4 regions of the Bradyrhizobium sp. CW1 genome follow, and region 3 is predicted to be linked to each of the others. Evidence: predicted binding sites of a transcription regulator. Region 3 holds the regulator's gene; each other region holds the start of a gene.
What was found. The regulator PhoB, encoded in region 3, activates phosphate uptake and scavenging genes when phosphate is short. The targets are predictions, from matches to a motif close to TGTCATNNANCTGTCAT.

Region 1: IVB54_RS22135 (RNA degradosome polyphosphate kinase) is a predicted target of PhoB. The motif match lies at 2,130-2,146, and genes of this name have one in related genera.
Region 2: IVB54_RS00825 (DUF2794 domain-containing protein) is a predicted target of PhoB. The motif match lies at 1,987-2,003, and genes of this name have one in related genera.
Region 4: phnF (phosphonate metabolism transcriptional regulator PhnF) is a predicted target of PhoB. The motif match lies at 2,327-2,343, and genes of this name have one in related genera.

Annotation. Positions count from the first base shown of each region.
Region 1 is NZ_CP064684.1:4,486,769-4,490,830, forward strand. It holds gene purM (phosphoribosylformylglycinamidine cyclo-ligase) at 1-623, opposite strand, end outside; gene IVB54_RS22125 (CDP-alcohol phosphatidyltransferase family protein) at 779-1,321, shown strand; gene IVB54_RS22130 (DnaA/Hda family protein) at 1,414-2,091, shown strand; gene IVB54_RS22135 (RNA degradosome polyphosphate kinase) at 2,220-4,062, shown strand, end outside.
Region 2 is NZ_CP064684.1:165,033-169,094, reverse strand. It holds gene IVB54_RS00835 (Bax inhibitor-1/YccA family protein) at 1-704, shown strand, start outside; gene IVB54_RS00830 (GNAT family N-acetyltransferase) at 933-1,463, shown strand; gene IVB54_RS00825 (DUF2794 domain-containing protein) at 1,556-1,924, opposite strand; gene IVB54_RS00820 (DUF1223 domain-containing protein) at 2,517-3,293, opposite strand; gene acnA (aconitate hydratase AcnA) at 3,528-4,062, opposite strand, start outside.
Region 3 is NZ_CP064684.1:7,795,356-7,799,417, reverse strand. It holds gene pstA (phosphate ABC transporter permease PstA) at 1-271, shown strand, start outside; gene pstB (phosphate ABC transporter ATP-binding protein PstB) at 268-1,089, shown strand; gene phoU (phosphate signaling complex protein PhoU) at 1,100-1,816, shown strand; gene phoB (phosphate regulon transcriptional regulator PhoB) at 1,839-2,546, shown strand; gene IVB54_RS37310 (GcrA family cell cycle regulator) at 2,785-3,297, opposite strand; gene IVB54_RS37305 (aspartate aminotransferase family protein) at 3,753-4,062, shown strand, end outside.
Region 4 is NZ_CP064684.1:662,967-667,028, reverse strand. It holds gene IVB54_RS03080 (alpha-D-ribose 1-methylphosphonate 5-phosphate C-P-lyase PhnJ) at 1-78, opposite strand, end outside; gene IVB54_RS03075 (carbon-phosphorus lyase complex subunit PhnI) at 75-1,178, opposite strand; gene phnH (phosphonate C-P lyase system protein PhnH) at 1,181-1,789, opposite strand; gene phnG (phosphonate C-P lyase system protein PhnG) at 1,794-2,258, opposite strand; gene phnF (phosphonate metabolism transcriptional regulator PhnF) at 2,377-3,108, shown strand; gene phnE (phosphonate ABC transporter, permease protein PhnE) at 3,273-4,062, opposite strand, start outside.

The DNA of each region.
Region 1 (4,062 bases), 3.3 Mb from region 3:
AGGCCGGATTGTTCCACGATCTTGCGCACCAGCGAGAAACCGTTGGAGTGCACGCCCGACGAAGCGAGCCCGATCACGGCATCGCCGGCGGCGATGTCCTTGCGCGGCAAGAGCGTGCCCCGCTCCGCGGCGCCGACGGCAAAGCCGCCGAGGTCGTAGTCGCCGTCTTTGTAGAGGCCGGGCATCTCGGCCGTCTCGCCACCGATCAGGGCGCAGCCGGATTCGCGGCAGCCTTCGGCGACACCGGCGACGATCGACGCGGTCGCCTCCGGATCGAGCTTCCCGCAGGCAAAATAGTCGAGGAAGAACAGCGGCTCGGCGCCCTGCACCACGAGGTCGTTGACACTCATGGCGACGAGGTCGATGCCGATCCCGCCATGCAGGCCGGTCTCGATCGCGATCTTGACCTTGGTGCCGACGCCATCGGTCGCGGCCACCAGGATGGGATCCTTGAAACCGGCCGCCTTGAGATCGAACAGGCCGCCGAATCCGCCGATTTCGGCGTCGGCGCCGGGCCGTGCGGTGGCGCGCACCATCGGCTTGATCAGGTCGACCAAGCGGTTGCCCGCATCGATATCGACGCCTGAATCGGCGTAAGTGAGGCCGTTTTTGCGGTCGGTCATGCCCGATTTCCAGTGGGTTTGCGGCTGGTTACGTCGAATTCCGGGGACGCGCAATGGCTCGCATGGCGCGCCGCCGTATACTATGTAGAGATATCAACCGGTTCAGCCTCCAAAGGGCCGAATTCGAGGTCAGGCCGGGTGCCGGGAAGCGCCGTGTGAGTATACCGAACATCATTACTTTGGGCCGCATCATGCTGGTCCCGATCATCGTCTGGGCCATCGTGTCGAGCCAAATGGAGGTGGCGTTCGCCGTATTCCTGATCGCCGGTATCAGCGACGCGGTCGACGGCTTCCTTGCCAAGCGCTTCAACATGACGAGCGAGCTCGGCGCCTTGCTCGACCCGCTCGCCGACAAGGCGCTGCTGGTCTCGATCTACATGGCGCTCGGCATCTGGGGCGCGATTCCGCGCTGGATCGTCATCCTGGTGGTCTCGCGCGACATCATGATCGTCGCCGCCGTGATCATATCGTGGCTGTTCGACCGACCTGTGGAGATGAAGCCCTCAAAGGTATCCAAGCTCAACACTGTGGCCCAAGTGGCGTTCGCGGCGCTGGTGCTGGCCGCCCTCGCCTTCGGCTTCAAACCCGGTCCTTATGATATAATCCTGATGGGCCTCGTCACGGTCTTCACGCTCTCCTCCGTGTCGCTCTATCTTGTCGAATGGTTGCGGCACATGAGCACGATCGAGGCCAAGTGAGTTGGGAGCGGCCCCGTAAAAGGCCAACTCCCGCTCGATTAGGTCGCATCTCGTCAAACGAAGCCGGCACGCCGGCACGGAGCAAAGCAAGCGTGCCAAGCCGCGTTCATCCCCGACAGTTGGCGTTTTCGCTTCCGCATGCGGAGAGCCTGAGCCGGGACAATTTCCTCGAAGGCCCCGTCAACGCCGCCGGTCTTGCCCTCATCGACGCCTGGCCGGAATGGCCGAACCGAATCATGTGGCTGGCCGGCCCGGAAGGAAGCGGCAAGAGCCATCTCGCCGCGATCTGGGCCGAGGCTTCAGGCGCCCGCTCGACCACGGCCAATGGGCTGACCGCCGAGGCCGTCCCGGCTGCGCTCGCCACCGGCGCGCTGGTGGTCGAGGATCCCAAAGCCAGGGAATTCGACGAGCGCGCCCTGTTCCATCTGATGAATCTGGCCCGCGAGGACGGCGCCTACGTCCTCTTCACCGGACGCGAGGTGCCCGCGTCTCTCGAGATCGAGCTCGCCGACCTGCGCTCGCGGCTCCGCGCCGTCCCCGTTGTCTCGCTGCTGCCGCCCGACGACCAGCTCTTCCGCGGCCTGATCGTCAAGTTCTGCGCCGACCGCCAGCTCGCGGTGGACGAGAGCGTGGTCAGCTACCTCGCCACTCGCCTGGAGCGGTCCTCGGCCGCCGCCCGACGGGCTGTGGACCTGCTGGACAGCGAGGCCTTGCGCCTCGGCCGCCCCGTCACCCGGGCCTTGGCGGCCGAGCTGCTCCGGGATGTCTGACCAAGGCGGGTTGACGCGGCCGGGCGGCGGAACATCAATGTCATCGAAACGTCATCGCTCTAACACATGCTCCCGCGGGTTTTGCGCGTAAGTCGCAAATTGGGGCGAACTGGATGGACCGACTTCTGATGGATTCTGCGCAAGCTGTTGAAGTTAAAGAAAAAGCCCCGGAAGCCGAAGGCCCGCCGGCGATCGCATCGAGCCCCGAGCGGTTCATCAATCGCGAGCTTTCCTGGCTGCACTTCAACCGCCGCGTCCTGGAGGAATCGGTCAATCCCAGCCACCCCATGCTGGAGAGGGTGCGATTCCTGTCGATTTCAGCGAATAACCTCGACGAGTTCTTCATGGTCCGCGTCGCCGGCATCAAGGCCCAGGTGCGCGAGGGTATTGCTGAGCGCAGCCCCGACGGTCTGACCCCGTCCGAGCAGCTCGCGCTCATCAACCGGACCGTCTCGCAGCTTGCCTCCGACCAGCAGGCAATCTGGCGCGACCTGCGCGGCACGCTCGCCGACGAGGGTATCGTGCTGGTCGAGGGCAAGGAGGTCACCAAGGCGGAACGAACCTGGGTCGAGGACTACTTCCTCAGCAACGTGTTCCCGCTGCTGACGCCGCTCGCGATCGACCCGGCCCACCCCTTCCCGTTCATTCCGAGCCTCGGCTTCACCATCGCGCTCCAGCTCACGCGCGCCGCCGACGGCAAGCAGATGAACGCGCTGATCCGCATGCCCGGCAAGATCGACCGCTTCATCCGTCTGCCGGCTGACGGCAAGGTCGTCCGGCTGATCTCGCTGGAGCAGGCCACCGCGCTGTTCATCAACCGCCTGTTCCCCGGCTACAATCTTCACGGCCAGGGCGCCTTCCGCGTCCTCCGCGACTCCGAACTCGAAATCGAGGAAGAGGCCGAGGATCTCGTCCGCCTGTTCGAGACCGCGCTGAAGCGCCGCCGCCGCGGTTCGGTGATCCGACTCGAGATCGACGCCAAGATGCCGGAGCAGCTGCGCAGTTTCGTGCAGCACGCGCTGTCGACCGCCGACGACGAGGTGTTCCTGGTCGATGGCGTGCTCGCCATGAACGAGCTCTCGCAGCTCACCCGCCTTGACCGGCCCGATCTCGAATTCACCCCTTACGTGCCGCGCCATCCCGAGCGCGTGCGCGAGCAAGGCGGCGACATCTTCGCTGCGATCCGGCAGAAGGACCTCGTCGTCCATCACCCCTACGAATCCTTCGACGTCGTGGTGCAGTTTCTCCAGCAGGCGACGCGCGACCCCGACGTCGTCGCCATCAAGCAGACGCTCTACCGCACCTCCAGCAACTCGCCGATCGTGCGCGCGCTCGTGGAAGCCGCCGAAGCCGGCAAATCCGTCACCGCGCTGATCGAGCTGAAGGCCCGCTTCGACGAGGAGGCCAACATCCGCTGGGCGCGCGACCTCGAACGCGCCGGCGTGCAGGTCGTCTACGGCTTCCTCGAACTGAAGACCCACGCGAAACTCTCGATGGTGGTGCGGCGCGAGGGCGGCAGCCTCACGACCTACGTCCACACCGGCACCGGCAATTACCACCCGGTGACCGCGCGCATCTACACCGACCTCTCCTACTTCACCTCGGAGCCGACCATCGGCCGCGACGCCGCGCGCGTGTTCAACTTCATCACCGGCTACGCTGCGCCGAGCGATCTGGAAAAGATGGCGGTGTCTCCGCTGACCTTGCGCAAGCGCATCATCGAGCACATCCAGGGCGAGACCGCGCATGCGCGGCACGGCCGGCCTGCTGCGATCTGGATGAAAATGAACGCGCTGGTCGACCCCGACATCATCGACGCGCTCTACGAGGCCTCACAGGCCGGCGTGCAGGTCGAACTCGTGGTGCGCGGTATCTGCTGCCTGCGTCCCGGCATTCCCGGCTTGTCGGAGAACATCCGCGTCAAGTCGATCATCGGACGATTCCTCGAACACGGCCGAATTTACTGCTTCG
Region 2 (4,062 bases), 650 kb from region 3:
CCTACATGCTGCGCATCTACAACTACATGAGCATCGGCCTGGCCATCACCGGCCTTGCCGCCCTCGGCGTCTACATGGCCGCCGTGACGGACGTTCCGACCCCGGAAGCCGTGCGGGTCGGCAAGCTGTTCCTGACGCCGTTCGGCTACGCGATGTTCGTCAGCCCCCTGAAGTGGCTGTTCATGCTCGCGCCGCTCGCCATGGTGTTCGTGATCTCGGCAGGCATCAACCGGCTCGCTCCTTCGACCGCCCAGATCCTGTTCTGGGTGTTCGCGGCACTGATGGGCGTCTCGCTGTCCTCGATCTTCCTGGTGTTCACGCACACCTCGATCGTCCGGGTGTTCTTCATCACCGCGGCGACTTTCGGCGCGCTCAGCCTCTACGGTTACACCACCAAGCGTGACATGAGCGGAATGGGTTCGTTCCTGTTCATGGGCCTGATCGGCATCGTCATCGCGAGCCTGGTGAACCTGTTCCTGGCGAGCTCGGTGCTGCAGTTCGTCGTGTCGGTGGTCGGCGTGCTGGTGTTCGCGGGCCTCACCGCCTGGGATACCCAGCGGCTGAAGAACGACTACATCTACGGTTACGCTTCGGCCGGCGATGACATCGCAGAGCGTGCGGCCATCACCGGCGCGCTGTCGCTGTACCTGAACTTCATCAACTTGTTCACGCTGCTCCTGCAGCTCCTCGGCCAGCGCGACTAAGCGCCAGCCCAGAGTGGACGACAGCAACCCCCGGCCGAGAGGCCGGGGTTTTTGTTTGGGGCGAGCCTCTCAACACCCACCGTCATTGCGAGCGCAGCGAAGCAATCCAGAGTCCCTCCGCTGGTGCATTTCTGGATTGCTTCGTCGCAAGGGCTCCTCGCAAGGACGGAGTATGAGGAAGCACGGTTGCCTCTTCCAGCCGCCCCGGGAAGGCTCTAATCTTGCGGCATGTCCGCACCCGATATCAGGCCCACCACCGAGGCCGACCTCCCCGCCATCACGGCCATCTATCGGCAGGCTGTCCGCGAGGGCACCGCGACGTTCGAGCTGGAGCCGCCCGACCTTGCCGAGATGACGCGCCGCTACCGCACGCTGATCGACGGCGGCTACCCCTATTTCGTCGCCATCCTCGACGGGCGCGTCGCCGGCTACGCCTATGCCGGTGCCTACCGGCCCCGCCCGGCCTACCGCTTCACGGTCGAGAACTCGATCTATCTCGATCCATCCTTCCACCGCCGCGGCATCGGGGCGCTCCTGCTGGAGCGGCTGATCGTCGAATGCGAGGCACGCGGCTTCCGTCAGATGATCGCGGTAATTGGGGATTCCACCAATGCCGGCTCGATCGGCGTGCACACCAGGGCCGGCTTCAAAATGATCGGCACGCATCCCAGCGTCGGGCTGAAATTCGGCCGCTGGCTGGACACGGTAATGATGCAGCGGAGCCTCGGCGAGGGCGCCAAGAGCGTGCCGGGGAAGTAAGGCCCGTAGCCCGGGTGAGCGAAGCGATACCCGGGAACGCTGCAAGCAAAGACCCGGATGTCGCTACGCTCATCCGGGCTACTGGATCCCTGCTACACCACCGCCAATTTGCGATCGATCACCAGGAGCACGCGCTCCAGTTCGTGGCCGCGGCGCAGGATCAAGCCCGTCGCCGAGATCACGCTGTACATGCCCTGCTTGCGCGCGAGGCGCGGATCCTTCTCGATACGATAGATCGGCACTTCCGAGGCGCGGCGAAAGACCGAGAACACAGCGCGATCCCTGAGGAAGTCGATGGCATAGTCGCGCCACTCGCCTTCGGCAACCATCCGGCCGTAGAGATTGAGAATACGGTGCAGCTCGAGCCGGTTGAACGTCACGCGGCTCAGTTGCGCATTCGAAGCGGCGGGGCGCGCCGCCGCACGCTGTTCGCTCGGATCGGTATCCTCCGACAGACTCATAGGCCGCCTCCTGTCGCATCAGCATGACCGCGTCCGCGAAGACCGTCCCTCGACCGCGGATCATGACGGTTGCATGATTGCGCCAACTGTTCCCCACCGCAAGGGCCCTTGGAAGGACCTTGGAATCGGAGCCAATCCGCCCACACGCAGCGGTGGAACTCTGTCGCGGCAAACCGTCACGGGATCGTTAGCAGGAATCATAGTGTCGCCGCTTTTCCGCCAAGCGACTGCCGCCCTGCGTTGCGAAAAGACCTATGTGCGTTGACCCGGTCCTTTCGGTTCCGGATTCCTCAGCCCCCAGCCCCCCGGGGCCGTCAGGATCGGGTCTGTTCGCACGACAAGGAGGGCCAACGCGAGTTGGTCCTTTTTTGTTTGAGTCGAATTGTTTGGGTCGGGATGTTTCTGCCTCGACGGATATCTCAGCATCTCAGCAAAAACCCTTTCCCCTCATCCTGAGGAGCCGCGAAGCGGCGTCTCGAAGGATCGAGGCCGAGCTGCCTCAGCAGGGCCTGCATGGTTCGAGACGGCGCTGACGCGCCTCCTCACCATGAGGATTGAGAGTGTGCTTGAGTCGGACGATTCGAAGTGCGCGTCAGTGCAGCGACGTGTACGCCGCGCCCAGCATCGGGCCCGGTCTCTCCCGGCTGCCGTCCTGGACATAGACCACGGCACCGTCGACGCCGTCACGCGTGAGGTTCTCGATCGGCACCGTCCAGCTTTCCGGGCGGCCGGTCCAGTCGCCGACCTTCAGCAGGTTGCGCACCACGTTGTGATAGATCACTTGCTGTCCGCGATTTTCGCCGCGACTGATCGCGATCGGCACCGACCTCGCAATCGAGCAGATCCAGACCTCGCCGTGGGACGCCGTCGGCTCCTTGCTCGCGGCCACCGAGACGTTGATCTGCTTGCCCGCGAGCGACATCGTCACCGGCACGCTCATCACACCAGTGCCCGTCTCGGTTTTGCCGATGGCGCTTTCGATGCCGGTGCGGTCGCTGCCGACGACATGCGTGGAGCCGTTGACCACGACCTGCGGCGTGTAGACTTCGCGGTCGCCGCGCATGCGCGAATACGCACGCTGCCGTGCAGAGAAGCGCGAATCGGCCAATGTGTCCTTCCAGCCGAGATAGTCCCAATAGTCGATCGGCATGCTCAGCGCGATGATCGAGGGATCGCGGGCGAGGTCGCCGATGATCTTGTCGGCCGGCGGGCAGGAGGAGCAGCCCTGCGAGGTAAACAACTCGACAACGGCGCGGGGATCAGCCTCGGCAGGGCGGATGACGGCGACGATTGCACAGAGACCAAGAGCTCCCGACCAGAGGGCACCGGACCAGCGTGAAACCAGATGAGAAGCCGTCATTGTTGTCATGTCGAACGCCGCACACCATTGCTCGTGAGAGGGAAATCTTACCGCCGGATGGTCACCGTAATCTTACGGGCCTCACACATTTGTTGTCCGTCCAAGAACCGTACAAGGGGAGGTTCTGTGCCGGGCGGGCCCATCTGAAGCCTGCCGCAAACGCGTGAAGGCGGCCTTGTGATAGGCCGCCTTCGTGTAACCTACTACTCACTTCGCAGTGAGCCACCGTTCACAAATCCGCGCTTACGCCGCGAGCTTGCGTAGCACGTAGTGCAGGATGCCGCCGTTGCGGTAGTATTCGAGTTCGTCCAGCGTATCGATGCGGCAGAGCAGCGAAACGCGCTGCAGCGAACCGTCGCCGGAGACGATCTCCGCGGTCAGCTTCTGGCGCGGCTTGAGGTCGCCAACGAGGCCGCGCAGCGTGACCTTCTCGTCGCCCTTCAGACCGAGCGACGACCAGGAGGTGCCGTCCTCGAAGGTCAGCGGCAGCACGCCCATACCGACCAAATTGGAGCGGTGGATGCGCTCGAAGCTCTGGCAGATCACGGCGCGCACGCCGAGCAGACGGGTGCCCTTCGCGGCCCAGTCGCGCGAGGAGCCGTTGCCGTATTCGGCGCCGGCGAACACCACCAGCGGCACCTGCTCCTGCTGGTACTTCATCGCGGCGTCGTAGATCGACATCTGCTCGCCGTCGGGCCAGTGCTTGGTGAGACCGCCTTCCGGAATATTGCCGTCGGCGCCCTTCAGCATGAAGTTCTTGATGCGGATATTGGCGAAG
Region 3 (4,062 bases):
ATCGGGTCTCATCACCGGCGTGCTGCTCGCGACCGCTCGCGTCGCCGGTGAAACCGCGCCGCTGCTGTTCACCGCGCTATCGAACCAGTTCTTCAGCCTCGGCCTGAACAAGACGATGGCGAACCTGCCTGTGACCATCAACAACTTCGTGCAGAGCCCCTATGCCTATTGGAAGCAGTTGGCCTGGAGCGGGGCGCTGCTCATCACCCTGACCGTTCTTGCCCTTAATATTTTCGCGCGCATCCTTGGCGCCGAGAGGACCGCAAAATGAGTGATCTTTCCGTGTCGATGAGCGCGTCCGGTGGACTGCCGCACGCGGCGGTGCTGCCCGAGGCGCCCCCCAAGGTGACCGTGCGTAACCTGGACTTCTATTACGGCGAGCACCATGCGCTGAAGAACATCAACCTGACGCTCGGCGCCAACCGCGTTACGGCGTTCATCGGTCCGTCGGGCTGCGGCAAGTCGACCCTGCTGCGCATCTTCAACCGGATGTACGACCTCTATCCCGGCCAGCGCGCCACCGGTCAGCTCATGCTCGATCAGACCAACATTCTCGACCCCAGGCTGGACCTCAATTTGCTGCGCGCCCGCGTCGGCATGGTGTTCCAGAAGCCGACGCCGTTCCCGATGACGATCTACGAGAACATCGCGTTCGGCATCCGTCTCTATGAGAAGATCTCGAAGTCCGAGATGGACGGCCGCGTCGAGAAGGCGCTGCGCGGCGGCGCGCTGTGGAACGAGGTCAAGGACAAGCTCAACGCCTCCGGCCTGTCGCTCTCCGGCGGCCAGCAGCAGCGCCTCTGCATCGCCCGCACCGTCGCGGTGCGGCCCGAGGTGATCCTGTTCGACGAACCCTGTTCGGCGCTCGACCCGATCTCGACCGCCAAGGTCGAGGAGCTGATCCAGGAGCTGTCCGAGGATTACACGATCGCTATCGTCACCCACAACATGCAACAGGCGGCGCGCGTCTCCGACAAGACCGCCTTCATGTATCTCGGCGAGCTGATAGAGTTCGACGACACCAGCAAGATCTTCACGTCGCCGTCAGATCGGCGCACGCAGGATTACATCACCGGCCGGTTCGGCTAGGAGACGCGACATGGGTTCTGAACATACCGCAAAGGCTTTCGACACCGACCTCCAGGAACTCACTCGCCTGGTCGCCGAGATGGGCGGCATCGCCGAGCGCATGATCGTCGAGTCCGTCGACGCGCTGATCCGCCGCGACGTCCCGCTCGGCCAGCGCGTCGTCGCCATCGACACCGAGCTCGACGCGCTGCAGAAGCGCATCGAGGAGCGTGCGGTGCTCACCATCGCCCGCCGCCAGCCGATGGCGGTCGATCTGCGCGAGATCGTCGGCGCCATGCGCGTCGCGACCGATCTCGAGCGCATCGGCGACCTCGCCAAGAACATGGGCAAGCGCGTCGCGGCGCTGGAGACGGACTTCCATCCGCTCAAGCTGTTCCGCGGCCTCGAGCACATGACCGACCTCGTGCAGCAGCAGGTCAAGTCGGTGCTGGACGCCTATGCCGCGCATGATTTGCCGGCGGCGATGGCGGTGTGGAAGGGCGACGAGGAAGTCGACGCCATCTGCACCTCGCTGTTCCGCGAACTCCTCACCTACATGATGGAGGATCCGCGCAATATCTCGTTCTGCATCCATCTGATGTTCTGCGCCAAGAACATCGAGCGGATCGGCGACCACGCCACCAATATCGCCGAGACCGTGTTCTACATGATCGAGGGCCAGGCGATCACCGACAAGCGGCCGAAGGGCGACATGACGACCTTTGCCAACACGGTACCGAACACCTGAAGACTTAAGGAGCGACGACCCGATGGGCGCACGCATTATGGTGGTTGAGGACGAGGAAGCCCTGACCGAGCTTCTCCGCTACAACCTCGAAGGCGACGGCTATGACGTCGAGACGGTGATGCGCGGCGACGACGCCGACACCCGCCTCAAGGAGCACATCCCCGATCTGATCGTGCTCGACTGGATGCTGCCGGGCCTGTCAGGCATCGAATTGTGCCGGCGGCTTCGCACCCGTCCCGAGACCAAGCAGCTCCCGATCATCATGCTCACCGCGCGCGGCGAGGAGAGCGAGCGGGTGCGGGGTCTTGCGACCGGCGCCGACGATTACATCGTCAAGCCGTTCTCGGTGCCGGAGCTGCTGGCGCGCGTGAAAGGCCTGCTGCGGCGCGCGAGCCCGGAGCGCCTCGCCACCGTCCTTGCTTTTGGCGACATCGAGCTCGACCGTGACAAGCGCCGCGTGGCGCGCTCGGGCCGGCCGATCGATCTCGGTCCGACCGAATATCGCCTGCTGGAGTTCTTCCTGGAGCATCCGGGACGGGTGTTCTCGCGCGAGCAGCTGCTCGACAGCGTCTGGGGCCGCGACATCTATATCGACGAGCGCACCGTCGACGTGCATATCGGCCGCCTGCGCAAGCTGCTCAATCTCGGCCGCGAGCAGGACCCGATCCGCACCGTCCGCGGCGCCGGCTACGCGCTGGATGATCGCTTCGCGAAGGCGGAGCAGGTGTAGGGTTGCAGGCTTGTTTGTTGGCGAGCTGTCCCTGCATTCTCAGCCGTCGTCCCGGACAAGCGAGCGAAGCGAGCGCTGATCCGGGACCCATAACCACCGAACGTGGTTTGGCGAAGACTCGGAGTGACCCCTTCCGCACGATTATTGCGTGCTCGGAGTATGGGTCCCGGCCCCCCGTGCGCAATTGCGCACTAGGCCGGGACGACACTGAAATTGTTGAACTGTCTTCGCGTGACGACTAACGGGGACCCGGCTTTACCGGTGCGCGGCGCCGATCCGACGCGGGCTGGTACGCAACGCGCGAGTGCTGGGCGCAATAGGGCAGTCCGGACAGCGCCCTTCCACCGCAGAAGAAGAAGTCCGGGCTCGAGGGATCGCCGACCGGCCAGTGGCAGGTCGCCTCGTTCAATTCCAGCAGCGACAGCCGCTGGCTCATCGGCACCACGTTGTCGTAGGTGACCGGATCCGGCTCAGCCTCGACCTCGAAGGCCTGCGCCAGCGCGGTGTTGCCGCGCGAGATCGGGCGGCTCACCCGCATCATGTGCTGCGCGGGGCGCGCCTTGCGCGGCCGCGGCGCTGCCGATGATGGGCTCTTGGCGCGGCCCGAAAGGCCGAGCCTGTGCACTTTGCCGATCACGGCATTGCGGGTCACATTGCCGAGCTCCGCCGCGATCTGGCTGGCCGAAAGTCCGGCCTCCCAGAGCTTTTTCAGCTGCTCGACGCGATCATCGGACCAGGTCAAAACCGTCATTGCACCCTTTCCCTCGCTGCGCGCCAGCCATCCTGGGGCCTCGCAGCGAATGCCTAAGCCTTCAAAAACCCGTGCCGCCAGAATCCCTTAAGGCTCGCCGGGCGCGTCTTGAACGCCCGAACGTTTACGCCGGTACATAAGGACTTAAAGATCAGAACCACTGCACGAGATGTCGTATCTGACAATCCAAACGCTACAATATGGCGTGACTCCCGCGCAAGAGTCCGCCGACTCGCTTCCACATGTTCCGTGGCCAAATCCCTCTAAATCGGCACCGCAAGACTACGGATTCAGCGTTTCGCGAGGCTTTCCGGGCGGCATTGACACCCGTTTCACCAGGCCTAAGATAGTCGCACGTGCCGCCCTCAAGAGGCGGCACGTTTCGTTTTCCGGGCCGGTCGATGGTGCGTTGCGCAATGCACGCTCACTCCGTCCGCAACATTCAAGTGACCATCATGACTAACAGCGCAGCGCCGCATTTGCTCCCCGTTTTCGCCAGGTCCGACCTTGGTTTCGAGCGTGGCGAAGGCTGCTGGCTGATCGCGACCAATGGCGAGCGCTATCTCGATTTCACCTCCGGGGTGGCGGTGAATGCGCTCGGCCATGCCCATCCGGCGCTGGTCGCGGCGTTGCAGGAGCAGGCCACCAAGCTCTGGCACATGTCGAATCTGTTCCAGAGCCCGGACGGCGAAAAGCTCGCCGCGCGCCTGTGCAATGAAAGTTTCGCGGATTTCGTGTTCTTCTGCAATTCCGGCGCCGAAGCGC
Region 4 (4,062 bases), 1.2 Mb from region 3:
CGCCTTGAGGATCGCGCGGCGGATCATCCGCTTGGTCTGTTCGTCGAGATAAGCGAAATTGTAGGCGGGCGCGTTCATTCCGCGGCCTCCTTCATGGCATCGGGCGCATTGGCCTCAGTGAATTCCTTCCGCAGCTTGCGCAACAGGCCGAGCTCAGACTGGAAGTCGACATAATGCGGTAGCTTCAGATGCTCGACGAAGCCGGTAGCCTGGACGTTGTCCGAATGCGACATCACGAATTCTTCGTCTTGCGCGGGGGCGAGTGCCTCTTCGCCGAGCTCGCGCGCACGCAACGCGCGGTCGACCAGCGCCATCGACATCGTCTTGCGCTCGCTCTGGCCGAAGGCGAGGCCATAGCCGCGGGTGAAGCACGGCGCCTCCGTCGCGGAGCCCTTGAACTGATTGACCATCTGACACTCGGTGAGCTCGATCGAGCCGAGCGGCACGGCGAAGCCGACGTCTTCCGCGGAGAATTCAACCTCGACCTCACCGAAGCGAATCTCGCCGGCGAAGGGATGGTTGCGGCCGTAGCCGCGCTGGGTGGAATAGCCCATCGCCAGCAGAAAACCTTCGTCGCCACGCGCGAGATTTTGCAGGCGCAGGTCACGATCGGCGGGAAAATTGAGCGGCTCGCGAGTGAGATCGCCGACGCTGGCGCCGTCCTCAGCCTGAGGCGAGGATTCGATCAGCCCGTCGCGGCCGAGGATGTCGGTCACCCGCGGGGTTGGCGCAGACGATGCTTCGGCCGTCGCCGGTGTCTCCGGCACAAAGCCCTCGGCGAGCGAGGGATCGAGCAGGCGGTGGGTATAGTCGAAGGTCGGGCCGAGGATCTGGCCGCCGGGAATGTCCTTGAAGGTCGAGGACACCCGCCGCCGTATCCGCATCGCGCCGGTCTCGACCGGCTCGCTGGCGCCGAAGCGGGGCAGCGTCGCGCGGAAGGCGCGGACCAGGAAGATCGCCTCGATCAGATCGCCGCGCGCCTGCTTGATGGCGAGCGCCGCGAGCTCGCGGTCATAGAGCGAGCCTTCGCTCATGACGCGGTCCACGGCGAGACCAAGCTGCTCGGAGATCTGGTCGAGCGAGATTTCCGGAACGCTTTGGTCGCCACGCCGCGCACTGGCGAGCAGGCGATGGGCGTTCTCGATGGCGCGTTCGCCGCCTTTGACTGCGACATACATGCTTAGCTTCCCCTGCTCACGATACGCGTGGTGCGCGGGATCGCAACCATGGCGTCATCGGCGACCAGCACCACATCGATACCGCGCGGAAACAGCGCCTCGTTAATACGAAGTCGCTCGAACACGTCGAACGGCTTGATCGACGCCTGGAGCGTGGCGACGCCGTCGATGCCGGGCCCGCGCAGCTCGAAGCTGCGTCCCGAATCGAGACTCTCGACCTGCAGGATCAACGTGGTCGACCGATCCGGATATTCGCTGGTGCCGAGCGCGAAGCGCTCCAGCGAAGGCAGCGCCCCGCCGTCGCTGATCAGCGCGAAGCTGGCGATGGAAGAATCCTGCACCACCGGCGCACCAGTATGGAATTTCAGCCATTTCACGACGTCGGAAGTCTCATGCATGCGCGCATCGAGCCAGAGCGGCGTGTCGTGATCGAACAGCGTCAGCGCGATCGCGGCCGTCCCGCGCATCATCACACGAGGCGCTCCTGATGTCGGCACGATGCGCTGCACCGATCCCGGCCGCGCCATCGCGTCCATGACCGAGCGAAAGGTCGATTGCGCCGACAAGACCTTATCGGCGAACCCCGGCGGCAGTTCCGCAATCGTGGTCATGATCTCACCCCTCACCGCGCACCATGGTGTAGAAATCAACCTTCGTCGCGGCGGTCTGGGCCGCCACCTGCTTGCGCCTGACCATCAGCTGCTCACGCAACGGCGCGATAATGTCCCGCTCCACCGCGGCGCCGAAATCGCTGGACTGCACCAGGGCATCGCACAGCGCGATCAGCCGCGCCTTCTCGCCGTCGCGGCCGAGCGTGTAGCCGAAACCGACCTCGCCGCTCGCAAGCCGCACCGCGGCGCGCGACACCGTGGCTTCACCGAGGTTGAACGGCGCACCATCGCCGCCGACCCGGCCGCGCAGCATGACGAGGCCGTTTTCCGGCGCGCGCAGATCCTGATGCGCCGGCAAAGCGAGAGCGTGGAGGCGAGCGGCGATCTCGCCCGCCTCCGCGTGCGCCAGCACGGACATTGCGGCCTTGCGCTGGGCTTGCTGATTATTGTGCTGGGTCACCGCATCCACCGACTTCTCTGCAGAACTTGCCGAATCCAAGTTGTCTATGATACTAGACAACTTGATACGGGAGCGCCATGACTGTTTCGTGACAAAGGCGTGATTTCTGGAGTAGCTTCCCGGCCACATGAGCATGCAGGACACAGCCTCCTCCGGCGTCGCGTTGTGGCGCCTCGTTGCCGACGGCATCGAGCGCGGCATCGCCGACGGCCGCTTTGCGGCGGGCGACAAGCTGCCGGGCGAGGTGGAGATCGCCGAAACCTATCGCGTCAACCGCCACACCGTGCGACGCGCGCTGGCCGCGCTTGCCGAGCGCGGCATCGTGCGGGCAGAACGCGGCAGCGGAACCTATGTCGAGGCGCAGAAGCTCGCTTATCCACTGCGCTCGCGGACCCGTTTCTCCGAGATCGTCGGCGCGGACGGCCGCGAACCGCATGGCCGGCTGATCGAGGCGTCCGCTGACGTTGCGACCCGCGAACTCGCGCGGGAGCTTGGCCTCAAGACCGGCGCACCGCTGGTCCGGATCGAGGCGATGCGCCTCGCCGACCGCACGCCGATCTGTGTCTCCACGACGTGGCTATCGGCACAGCTATTCCCCGCTGCGGGCGACGTCTTTGCCGCGACCCGCTCGATGACGAAATTGCTCGAGCATTACGGCGTCCGGGACTATCGCCGCGGCGCGACCCGGATCACCGCCGGTATCGTCGACGCAACCGACGCCGCACGGCTCGATCTGGCGCTGGGACGGCCGATCCTGGTGGTCGACGCCACCGATCACGATCTCGACGGCAAGCCGCTGGTCACCAAGCATTCGCGCTTTGCGGCGGAGCGGGTGGAATTTCTGGTGGAGAACGGGTGAACTGGCTGCCCTCTGCCCCTCTCCCCTTGCGGGAGAGGGTGGCTCGCCGCGCTAGCGGCGAGACGGGTGAGGGGTTGCCTCCGCGCACTGATCTGAATTGAGGATGCAGACCCCTCATCCGGCGCTTCGCGCCACCTTCTCCCACAAGGGGAGAAGGAAGAAGGTTACGCCACCGCCCGCCGCCCGATAATCGCAAAACGCAATTTGCCCGAAACGAAATCGATCGCGGCGACTGCGACCAGGATCATCAGGATCAGGAACGACACCTTCTGCCATTCCAGCACGCGGATCTGCTCGGCGAGCTGGAGGCCGATGCCGCCGGCGCCGACGATGCCGATGATGGTGGCCGAGCGCGTATTCGACTCGATGAAATAGAGCACCTGCCCGGCAATCACGGGCAGGACCTGCGGCAGCAGGCCGAAGCGAATCTCGTGCAGCGCGCTACCGCCGGAGGCGCGGATGCCCTCGACCTGCTTCTGGTCGGCGCCCTCGATCGCCTCCGAGAACAGTTTTCCAAACGCGCCGAAATCCGACACGGCAATAGCGAGCACGCCGGCAAACGGGCCGAGCCCGACCACGTTGATCCACACCAGCGCCCAGATCAGCGTGTCGACTCCGCGGATTGAATCCAGGAAGCGCCGCACCGGAAACCGCAAAATCCTCGACGGCACCACATTGCGCGCGGCAAGAAGACTGACCGGCAGCGCGAAGACCGCGGCCAGCGTCGTGCCGAGCAGCGCAATCGACAGCGTCTCGCCCAGCGCCTTCAGATAGACCGGCAGCGACGAGCCGGGATCCGGCGGGATCATCATCAGGCTGATCCAACCGAGCTGGCTGAGCCCCGCGAACAACCGCGACGGCGAGAAGTCGAGATCGATGAGGCCATAAATCAGAACCGCGAGCGCCGCGACGATCATCGCCGGCATCGGGAGCCGCGCCGAAGCCGGCCGGTCG